DNA from 2 places in the Shewanella sp. MF05960 genome. Region 2 is predicted to be linked to the other one. Evidence: predicted binding sites of a transcription regulator. Region 2 holds the regulator's gene; the other holds the start of a gene.

Region 1 (4,947 bases), on a different contig from region 2:
GTGAGTCCCAGTTGATGACATAATTCATCACACCATGGGCTCCAACTTAATTGATTTAATGCCAATGAAAATTGAATGTTGTCGCGAACATTAAGAGGCGTAAGTAAGTTAAATTGCTGAAATATCACCCCAAGAGATTGACGTCGGTATTGGCTCCATTGCTTGTCTTGCCATTGGTTTACCGAGCACATACTGTTGTTTTGACTAATGAGCATGTCGCCGCTATCGATAGTTTCAAAGCCACCAATAATGTTCAATAACGTGCTTTTACCACTGCCACTAGGGCCAGTGAGGGCAATCGTTTGCCCTTGCTCTAATGTTAAACTGACCTGCTGCAATACACAATGGAATGACTCACCATCGCGAAATCCTTTGCTGATGTTGTCTAAGGTGACAATGCTGGTCATAGTCGCTCCATAACGAATGAGTTAAATCAAACTGTCACATTAACATCGCCATAGTGACAGCTTGTTAACGTAATCATAATAACAACAATATACGTCAAATATTGCGTGAGTGTTCAAAAATAAAAAAGCGAACCTAGGGTTCGCTTTAATAATTAACTCTCTGATTTAATTAAGCATCGACTAATGAATAAGGTAATTCAATAATGGTCAATTGCGAGCTTTCATCGTCAGCGATACGCAGCTGCGCATTATTTTCGGTATCGTTGGGCAATACGGCAGTAAGAAGGACTTTATCGCCTTGTTGAACACACTCAATAATATTGCCCCCACGGCGGAAACCATCTTCTAAGGCGATTTCTAATTGGGTGTCAGTATTAATGGTTTGGCTGGTGGTGCCTGACAATATGTACAGAGCGCGTTTGTTGCCACCGCGATATTTCATTCTGGCGATGGTTTCTTGGCCCATGTAACAGCCTTTGTTAAAGCTGATGCCATCAATGGCTTGTAAGTTACACATTTGTGCAACGTATTGGCCTGAATGGCTTGCATCAATATTAGGGTAACCTGCTTTGATTTCTAATGCCTGCCACGCGCTAGCATCCACTAATGTTTGTTGTGATGCATTGATTAACGCAGGCGCTTTTTCATCAGTAATAATCACAATGAAACGTTCGCCATCACGCAGTACCGCACCGCCGTCTACTATGGTTAAAGCAGCTGTGATATCGCCAAATTGTTGCGTTATAAATGCCTGTGCTTCGCTGCCTGCCACGCCAATCATTTGATATTGGTTGCTGACATCGGCGAGCTCAGCTTTACTGAATACCGCGTATTTTTTGAGTTGCGGTAAATCAAGTTCAAGAGTCGATGTCGGCATTAACATAAACAAGCTGTCTGCAATGGCAAATGTACGGAAGCTGGCTAACATTTTACCTTTAGGATCGCAGTGAGCGCCCCATTTCCATTGATCAGCGGTTAACGAGGTAATGTCGGTTGTCACCTGGCCATGAATAAAGCTGCGACCTTGTTCTCCAGTGACTTCGATTAATCCCATGTGAGACAAACGCGATAACATTAATGCTGGAGAGGTGGCAATGAAATCCCAATCGGGTTGGCTTGCTGAAATGGTCATAACGATCCCTAACGAAAGAATAAGACGATATGTTTTGAAGTGTAACGGATTAATACCATACTCAACAGAGGGCAGAGGTTTAAAGCTAATAAAAAAAGCTACCTTGTGGGCAAGGTAGCTTTTATGGGCAGTTAGCCATTCACGAATGAGTTATGAGTTGATTAAAACAATACGCGAGCACGAATCGTGCCTTCAATTGATTTAAGTTCAACTAAGGCTTCTTCAGCTTGATCTGAGTCGACTTCCATTACCACGTAACCGATTTCAGCGGTGGTTTGTAAGTACTGAGCAGCAATGTTGATGCCTTTTTCAGAAAACGCCTGGTTGATTTTAATCAACACGCCAGGACGGTTTTGGTGAATATGCAATAAGCGCGAGGTACCACGGTGCTGTGCAAGAGACACTTCAGGGAAGTTAACAGCAGACAAGGTCGAACCGTTATCTGAGTATTTAACTAACTTACCCGCGACTTCAATACCAATGTTTTCTTGTGCTTCAGCGGTGCTACCACCAATATGCGGTGTCAGTAACACATTGTCTAAACCACGTAATGGCGACACAAATTCATCGTCATTTGATTTTGGTTCAACAGGGAATACGTCAATCGCTGCACCGGCTAAATACTCTGAAGTTAACGCTTGCGCGAGATCGTCAATTTCTACCACAGTGCCGCGAGATGCGTTGATAAAGAAGCTGCCTTGACGCATTTTGGCAAACTCAGCTTTAGCAAACATATTCTTGGTTTGAGGCGTTTCAGGTACGTGTAAGCTCACAACATCGGCTTGGGCGAGTAATTCGTCCATCGAATGAATTTGTGACGCGTTACCCAGTGGCAATTTATCTTCGATATCAAAGAAAATCACTCTCATGCCTAAGGTTTCAGCCAAAATGCCCAACTGCGTACCAATATGACCATAACCAATCACACCTAAGGTTTTACCGCGCACTTCAACACTGCCGTTGGCGCTCTTTAACCAACCACCACGGTGTGAAATTGCATTACGTTGTGGAATGCCACGCATTAGCATAATAATTTCGCCAATGACTAATTCGGCTACGCTACGCGTATTGGAAAACGGTGCGTTGAAAACCGGGATACCCAGTTGTTCAGCGGTAGATAAGTCAACCTGGTTAGTGCCGATACAAAAACAGCCAACAGCGACTAGCTTTTCTGCATGGTGTAACACTTCTGCAGTGAGTTGAGTGCGCGAACGTAATCCAACAAAGTGAGCATCTTTAATGGAGGCGAGTAACGCCTCTTCGCCGAGTGAGGCTTTGTGATATTCAATATTGGTATAACCTGCACGTTCCAGTACATCAACCGCAGTTTGGTGGACGCCTTCCAACAGCAGGATTTTAATTTTATCCTTGTCAAGCGAGTGTTTCGCCATGATATGGGTACCCTCTCATCATTAAATGGTGCTTATGCTAATACATAGACTATTAGTGTTAATGCATGTACTTATAGTTGTGATATAAATGCGGACTTCCAACGCCATCCCAAAGTAGCACTTTTTTTATGGCTTGTGGAGGGCTAGATGGCTAAAGTAATATTTTAAATTTAGAACAATATCGCAGATGAGGAAATTAGGATGAAAATGCGCGTAATATGGATAGCGATTTACCTGTTGGTATTGTTGTGGTCGGTGAGCGACCCCAAAGATATGTTTACATGGTGGCTAGAAGCCATCCCCGCCTTAATTGCCTTACCTATACTCTTTTTTAGTCGTAAACGTTTTCCGCTAACGTCTTTAGCTTATGGGCTTATTTTAGTTCATTGTTGTGTATTACTGGTTGGCGCAAGGTTCACTTACGCAGAAGTCCCTTGGTTTGACTGGCTAGCGCAGGTCATGGGGAGCGAGCGTAACAATTACGATAAAGTGGGGCACTTTGCCCAAGGCTTTATTCCGGTTATTTTGGCGCGTGAGATATTTATTCGTAAGCAGGTGATGCAAATTGGTGCCTGGTGCCAATTTTTAGCGGTGTGTTTCGTACTGGCATTTTCGGCTTTTTATGAACTGATTGAATGGTGGGTTGCCGCGGCAACAGGCGAAAATGCCGAGGCGTTTTTAGGTACTCAAGGTTATGTCTGGGACACCCAGTCCGATATGTTTTTAGCCTTAATCGGTGGCATTGTTGCGTTGTTAGTGTTGACGCCAGTGCACAATAAACAAATAAAGCACATTATGGCGCAAAGCCAGCCCGTCAATTGAGCGAACTGTCGCAAGGCGGTTGATGTTATTACGACATAACCGCTGCTATTGTTAGCTTTTGGTAGTGTAAAACGGTAACGAATGTCAGTCTAACGAACTATTAATACTTTAGATTGACATAATAGTCCTTTGTACTAACAAAAATTAGCTATTATTAGTGTATAAGACAAGAGGCCTAGCCATTGAGCTTTTGCCTGTATTGCCAGCCTAACCAAGCGTATAGAGTTGCTAGAGGTCACTAAACTGTTGTGATGATAACTTTAGTGCTATTGCTCTAAAGTATTAAATGTAAAACAGATTGTTTGCTTTCCTAAGTCTTAATGCTAGTCAATGCGTTTCTTTTACGTATAGAATGGCGCTTAGGATGTGCTCATGTATCAATGAGCAAAATTAGCTTTTCAGGGAGAAGAGTGATGAGTTCTAATATCGATGAGTTGGTGTTTTTACATCAAATCGCAGCACCATGTCATTTGGCTATTTTAGCTGAATCAATCGGCTTGAAAACCCGTATTGTCAAGCATGCGGCCGAGCTTGAACTTGATAAAAATGCCAATAACTTTTATCTCATTTCACAAAAAGGTGCAGCACTAGACGCAAAAGGTATTCCTTTACTTGCGTCGCGTTTAGTTAATCATGTTCCTGTTGCATTATACCAAGTCGAACGCGGGTCATTAGACCAAGAGTCTGCATTATTACTGGGCGTACGCGGGTTATTGTATAGCGATCAGCGTATGGACTTGATGTTAACTGGCCTCAGAAAAATGGTGTCTGATGAATTGTGGTACGACAGACCACTGATTAGTAAAATATTCAGACGCCTTGTAAAACAGCTCGACACCAATACCGAATTGCCAGAAGAAACCGAAGCCATGATGCAACGACTCACTAATCGTGAGCGGACGATTATCCAGCTAGTTTCGAGTGGTGCGCGTAATAAAGAAATCGCTCAGCGGTTATGCATAAGCGAACATACGGTAAAGGCGCATGTGTCATCTATTTTTAGGAAGACAGAGTCGCGTAATCGTGTCGAATTACTGCGATGGGCGCAAACCTATCAAAGTCATTGTGAGTTAGTGAGTTAGTGAGTTAGTGAGTTATTTAGTGAGTTAGTGAGTGAGTTAGTGAGTTAGTGAGTTAGTGAGTTATTTAGTGAGTTAGTGAGTTATTTAGTGAGTTAGAGAATATTGTCACATTG
Region 2 (4,947 bases):
GTAGGCGCAAAAATACTGGCTAATTGTGTTGGGAATGCCATGGTGCCGGTGAAGCCGTCGTTTACATCTTTAGCGCCGAATAAGGTGAACTGTAAAAAGTGGTTGCCGTCGTTGATGACGTCGATATTAAATCCACCTAGATGGGTATCTTTGGTGATGATATCGCCAAATAATTCACCGTTACCGTATTGTGATTCAAAGCCCTGGCCGTAGCAAAAACGGACCGTTTGGCCTTCAATGCCGGTAATATCGGTTAAGTCATACCCTAACGTTGCACCGTCGAAGTTAAAGTTAACGAGGTGGCCAGAGGGTGTACCACCGCGAAGCTCATTTTCACGATAGTGACTTGGAGGCCCGTAAGTTGAAGGACGACGACCAATAGACAGGTATGCGCCGCTGCCATTAATGTCTTTCCAGTTAAAGTAGGCGCGCTCGACTTTTAATTCATCGCCGCTGGTGCTACCGCTGCTAGTGCCGTCCATGGTGAAGGAATTCCATGAATCAAATACTTTAACGCCTGTTGAGTCGCCCCAACTTTTGTACATCGTAAGACGTCCAGCAAAACTGACGTTATCCCACACTTTGGCATTAAGGTTTAGGCGAAGGCGGGTGGTGTAAAAAATATCATTATCGATATCTTGTTGGGTCTTTTGCCCCAATACCATCGGCATTACGCCTTGCAGCATACCGCTTTGGAATGCGGCGGCTAAATCAGGATTGGCCATCATCATTTGGCCTAAAGGTGAGCTGGCACTGCTTGGATCGCCAAATTCCCCGGCCATTGCTTTAGCGGCAAAGTCAGAAAAGTTGACGTTCATGGCGGGGTTCCAAGTGACATTTTGATAGTGCAATGAATGCACTTTAGTCCTGAAGTCACCGGTAATTTCGATTCTGTCTAATGCGCTATGACGTTCTGTTTTGTCAACGCGTGAGTTTAAGTAATCTAAATCTTCAGATATTTCGGCCAACTGCTTTTCTAGTTCGGCAATTTTTTGTACATCGGTGTCAGTTGCTACGGCTGCACCACTCATAAAGAGCGCGTTAGCAACCAGTATTGAGATAAGTGTTCTCATGATGTTTCTCCCCGTATTTGCCTAATATTGAATCAATTAAGCAAATTTTGGTTGTCAGATTCCCTGAGGCTAAGCCTCATTATTTTTTAATTCGATTCGGTTACTGGCTGATGTTGGCGTTTACTCAGAAACGTTGATCAGCTGGGCTGACTTAGCCGCAGGTTGCTGGCTGGTCTGAGTCGGCAGCATGGTCATACAAAAACTGTTGAATATCTTTTAGTTCTTGTTCAGACAATGCCTCAAAAACGGCAGGTTTTGCTTTGTGTTTGTCGCGCGAGAAGAAGCGATCCCATTGGCTCATGGTTTTGCTCATCGGGGTGAGCTCTTGACCTTCGCTATTGGCACTGTGGCAGGCTTTACATTCTTTTTTGTACAGGTGTTTACCTTTTTTAGGGTTGCCGCCATCGGCTGCCATGACCTGGCTACCGAGAGATAATGCAATAGCGACTGCGATACCAACTTTCATATAAGTGTTCATCATGTTTATCCTCTATGGGCTTTTATAGGTTGTGCCTTAGCAATATTGCTGTATTGCTTTGCTGTAAATAATGTTACCTAAAAAGAGGTATTGTTAATTTGAAGTAGATCATATTCATGAGAAAAATCTAATTGAAAAAAAGTTAATTGAAAAAAATCTAATGAACTTGTGTGACGCAGATCTATTGCTAATTTGGCTGGATGCTTGATAGGCGGGTAAGGGTATATTTTGAGATGTAAAAAGAGATCGCTTTTAGGGTTAGCTGGCTAATGCCATCACTGATTTAACCACTAAAACCGTGGCGCTGATGCTGCAGAGCACGAGAGTGGCAAGACGGGTTTTGTTTTTATCGACGTGGTTGATTAACAAACCAGAGACAAGATAGCCGCTAATGACTGACGGTAGCAGCATCAGTGACAACCACAAATGCTTTATTTCTACTAAACCGACCACGGCTAAAATGGCTAACGCAATCAGCGAACTGAACACAAAAAAGGCTGACAATGCCGCTCTAAATTGGCTGGCATCTTGTCCGGCGAGTAAAATCGCCATCGGTGGGCCACCAATCGCGGCGATGTTGCCAAAAATACCGGAGAATACTCCAGCAATAAATAAGCTTACACGGTTGATGGGGGCGGTAATCTTGTAAACACTCAGAATCACAGCAATGTATACGATAGCCGCAATAATTAAGCCGAGTATGGCTTGCGGGGCAAACAGTAATAATCCTGCGCCCACAAATCCACCGGGGATCCGCCCGAGTAAGGCGTACTGCAAGCCATTAAATTGCAGGTGTCCGCGCTCTCGGTATAAGGTCATTGCCGAAATGGCAAATCCCATGACAATTATGGGGACAGGGACAAGTTGGGGATTCACAATATACAGCAGAGGGCTTGCGACAACGGCTAACCCAAAGCCAATTAAGCTTTGGGTTAGCGCGCCAAAAAAAACGATAACTGATGCCAGTATCAATGTAGATGGATCGATAAATGACATCATAAGTTCTCTATAAAAATATCACGACTTCTTATTAGGGTCGCTTCAAAGTCTGTTGATTAAGTCTGTGGGTTATTCCATTTCTTCCCACTCAATACCCATCTCATCCATTAACTTTTTCGCTTCACTTGGAATGCTATCCGGTTCATCTTTGGATAAATCACCGTCATGAGGTAATGGTTGGCCTGTGTATGCATGCAAAAATGCCTCGCATAACAGTTCACTGTTGGTCGCATGACGCAGATTGTTTATCTGGCGACGGGTACGCTCATCTGTCAGTACTTTTAATACTTTTAAAGGGATAGAAACTGTAATCTTTTTTACTTGTTCATTCTTTTTGCCGTGTTCGGCATATGGGCTGATATATTCGCCATTCCACTCAGTCATTAACTTACCCTTAACGATAAATACGGGGCAGATTTTAACCCCTTACAATCTCTAGTCAAATTATTGCTACTATTTAGTGACGATTGCAAATAGATTTCTTTATGTTTAGACGTCTAAACGTCTAATTTAGGTTGACGTACGCTAACCTCTTAGGTAAATTTGGACGTCTAGACATCTATTTTGTGTGTTTGTGAATTTTTAGGAGTCTTTATGACTAAGTATCAAAGCGCCACATTGGCCGTTCGCCAGGGTATAGAATCAGACACACAACATGGAGCCGTAGTACCACCGATTTATTTATCGACAAATTATTCGTTCGACGGCCATAAAAATCCGCGCGAATTTGACTACAGCCGATCAGGCAATCCTACTCGTTGCATATTAGGTGACGCGCTGGCAAAACTTGAGCAAGGTGCAACCGGAGTGGTGACATGCACAGGTATGGCGGCCATTACATTGGTGACCAGCTTACTCGGCCCTGATGATTTATTAGTGGTTCCGCACGACTGTTATGGTGGCAGTTATCGCTTGTTTACCAATTTGGCTAAAAAAGGCCAATTTAAATTAGTGGTTGTCGACCAAACCGATGCTCAAGCATTGAGCCAAGCGATAGCGCAAAAACCTAAAATAGTGTGGTTAGAAACCCCGTCAAATCCATTACTGCGCGTTGTTGATATTGAAGCGATTAGCCGTGCTTGTCGTGATGTAGGGGCATTAGTTGCGGTAGATAACACCTTTTTATCACCCATTTTACAGCAACCGTTATTGTTGGGGGCTGACATCGTTATTCACTCAACCACTAAATACATTAATGGCCACAGCGATGTGGTTGGCGGTGCGGTTGTAGCCAAAGATCCTGAAGTAGGCGAACTGTTACATTGGTGGTCAAATACCCTTGGGTTAACCGGTTCTGCGTTTGACAGTTACTTAACCTTACGCGGTTTACGCACACTAGCAGTGCGTATTCGAGAGCATCAACGTAACGCACAAAAGATTGTAGAACTACTTAATGCCAGCGACGTAGTTGCTAAAGTGTACTATCCCGGTTTAAAAGACCATCCAGGTCACGAAATTGCGGCAAAACAACAACAAGGCTTTGGTGCTATGTTAAGTTTTGAATTGCAAGGTGGCGAGGCCGAAGTGGTGGCATTTTTAAATGCGCTGACATTGTTCAGTGTTGCTGAAAGTTTAGGCGGAGTGGAAAGTTTAGTCGCCGTTCCGGCCACGATGACCCACAGAGCAATGGATGCAGAAGCACGCCAAGAGGCTGGTATTAAAGACACTTTATTGAGACTATCTGTCGGCATTGAAGATGCTGAAGATTTGGTTGCTGATATTAAAGCCGGTTTAGCCGCAGTTGCAGCAATTAAATAGCCTGAACTTGGGTAAAATTAGCTTAATTTACGTTTATGTTAGCTGTAGTTTTCGTTAAATAAAGTAAAATAGCGGTCGCAATAAAAAAAGTCGTAGTTGTTTAAGGAGTGCGTAATGGCGCGAGGTCATTTACATAAGTTTGGTGGTTCTAGTTTAGCGGATGCTGATTGCTATCGTCGTGTTGCCCATATTTTACTGACTCATGGTAACAGTGATGATCTTGTGGTGGTGTCTGCTGCCGGTAAAACCACTAACTTCTTATATAAATTACTCAGTTTGCGCGACAGCGGTCAACTTTGGCAAGAAGAGCTGCAAGTGCTCATTAGTTACCAACAAACCTTAATTGAGCAACTATTGTCAAACGAGCAGGCGCGTGATTTACGTGAGCGCTTGTCTACCGACAGAGCGCAATTAGTCAGCTTGTTGTCTTTAGAGCAGCACAACGATTATCAGTTAAACCAGGTTGTGAGTTTTGGTGAACGCTGGTCTGCACGCTTAATGGCGGCATTACTGCGCGAAACCGGCGTGGCTGCAACGCATGTTGATGCCTGTTCTATTTTGGTTGCCGACGAAGGTTCAGTGCCTAATATTTTAGTGCAAGAGTCGCGTGACAAGGTGCAAGCTTTGTTGGCTTTGCAT

The links. Region 2 encodes MetJ, which represses methionine synthesis genes. Its sites were predicted from a motif close to TAGACGTCTAGACGTCTA; they were not measured.
Region 1: serA (phosphoglycerate dehydrogenase) is a predicted target of MetJ. The motif match lies at 3,067-3,084, and genes of this name have one in related genera.

Annotation. Positions count from the first base shown of each region.
Region 1 is NZ_JBOZPS010000014.1:69,071-74,017, forward strand. Features, by position in the region: gene ACROAE_RS14455 (ABC transporter ATP-binding protein) at 1-407, opposite strand, end outside; gene ygfZ (tRNA-modifying protein YgfZ) at 577-1,539, opposite strand; gene serA (phosphoglycerate dehydrogenase) at 1,701-2,930, opposite strand; gene ACROAE_RS14470 (DUF2238 domain-containing protein) at 3,132-3,752, shown strand; gene ACROAE_RS14475 (response regulator transcription factor) at 4,166-4,834, shown strand.
Region 2 is NZ_JBOZPS010000004.1:278,864-283,810, reverse strand. Features, by position in the region: gene ACROAE_RS06105 (DUF3373 domain-containing protein) at 1-1,073, opposite strand, end outside; gene ACROAE_RS06100 (c-type cytochrome) at 1,225-1,554, opposite strand; gene ACROAE_RS06095 (sulfite exporter TauE/SafE family protein) at 1,810-2,550, opposite strand; gene metJ (met regulon transcriptional regulator MetJ) at 2,620-2,934, opposite strand; gene metB (cystathionine gamma-synthase) at 3,145-4,308, shown strand; gene ACROAE_RS06080 (bifunctional aspartate kinase/homoserine dehydrogenase II) at 4,423-4,947, shown strand, end outside.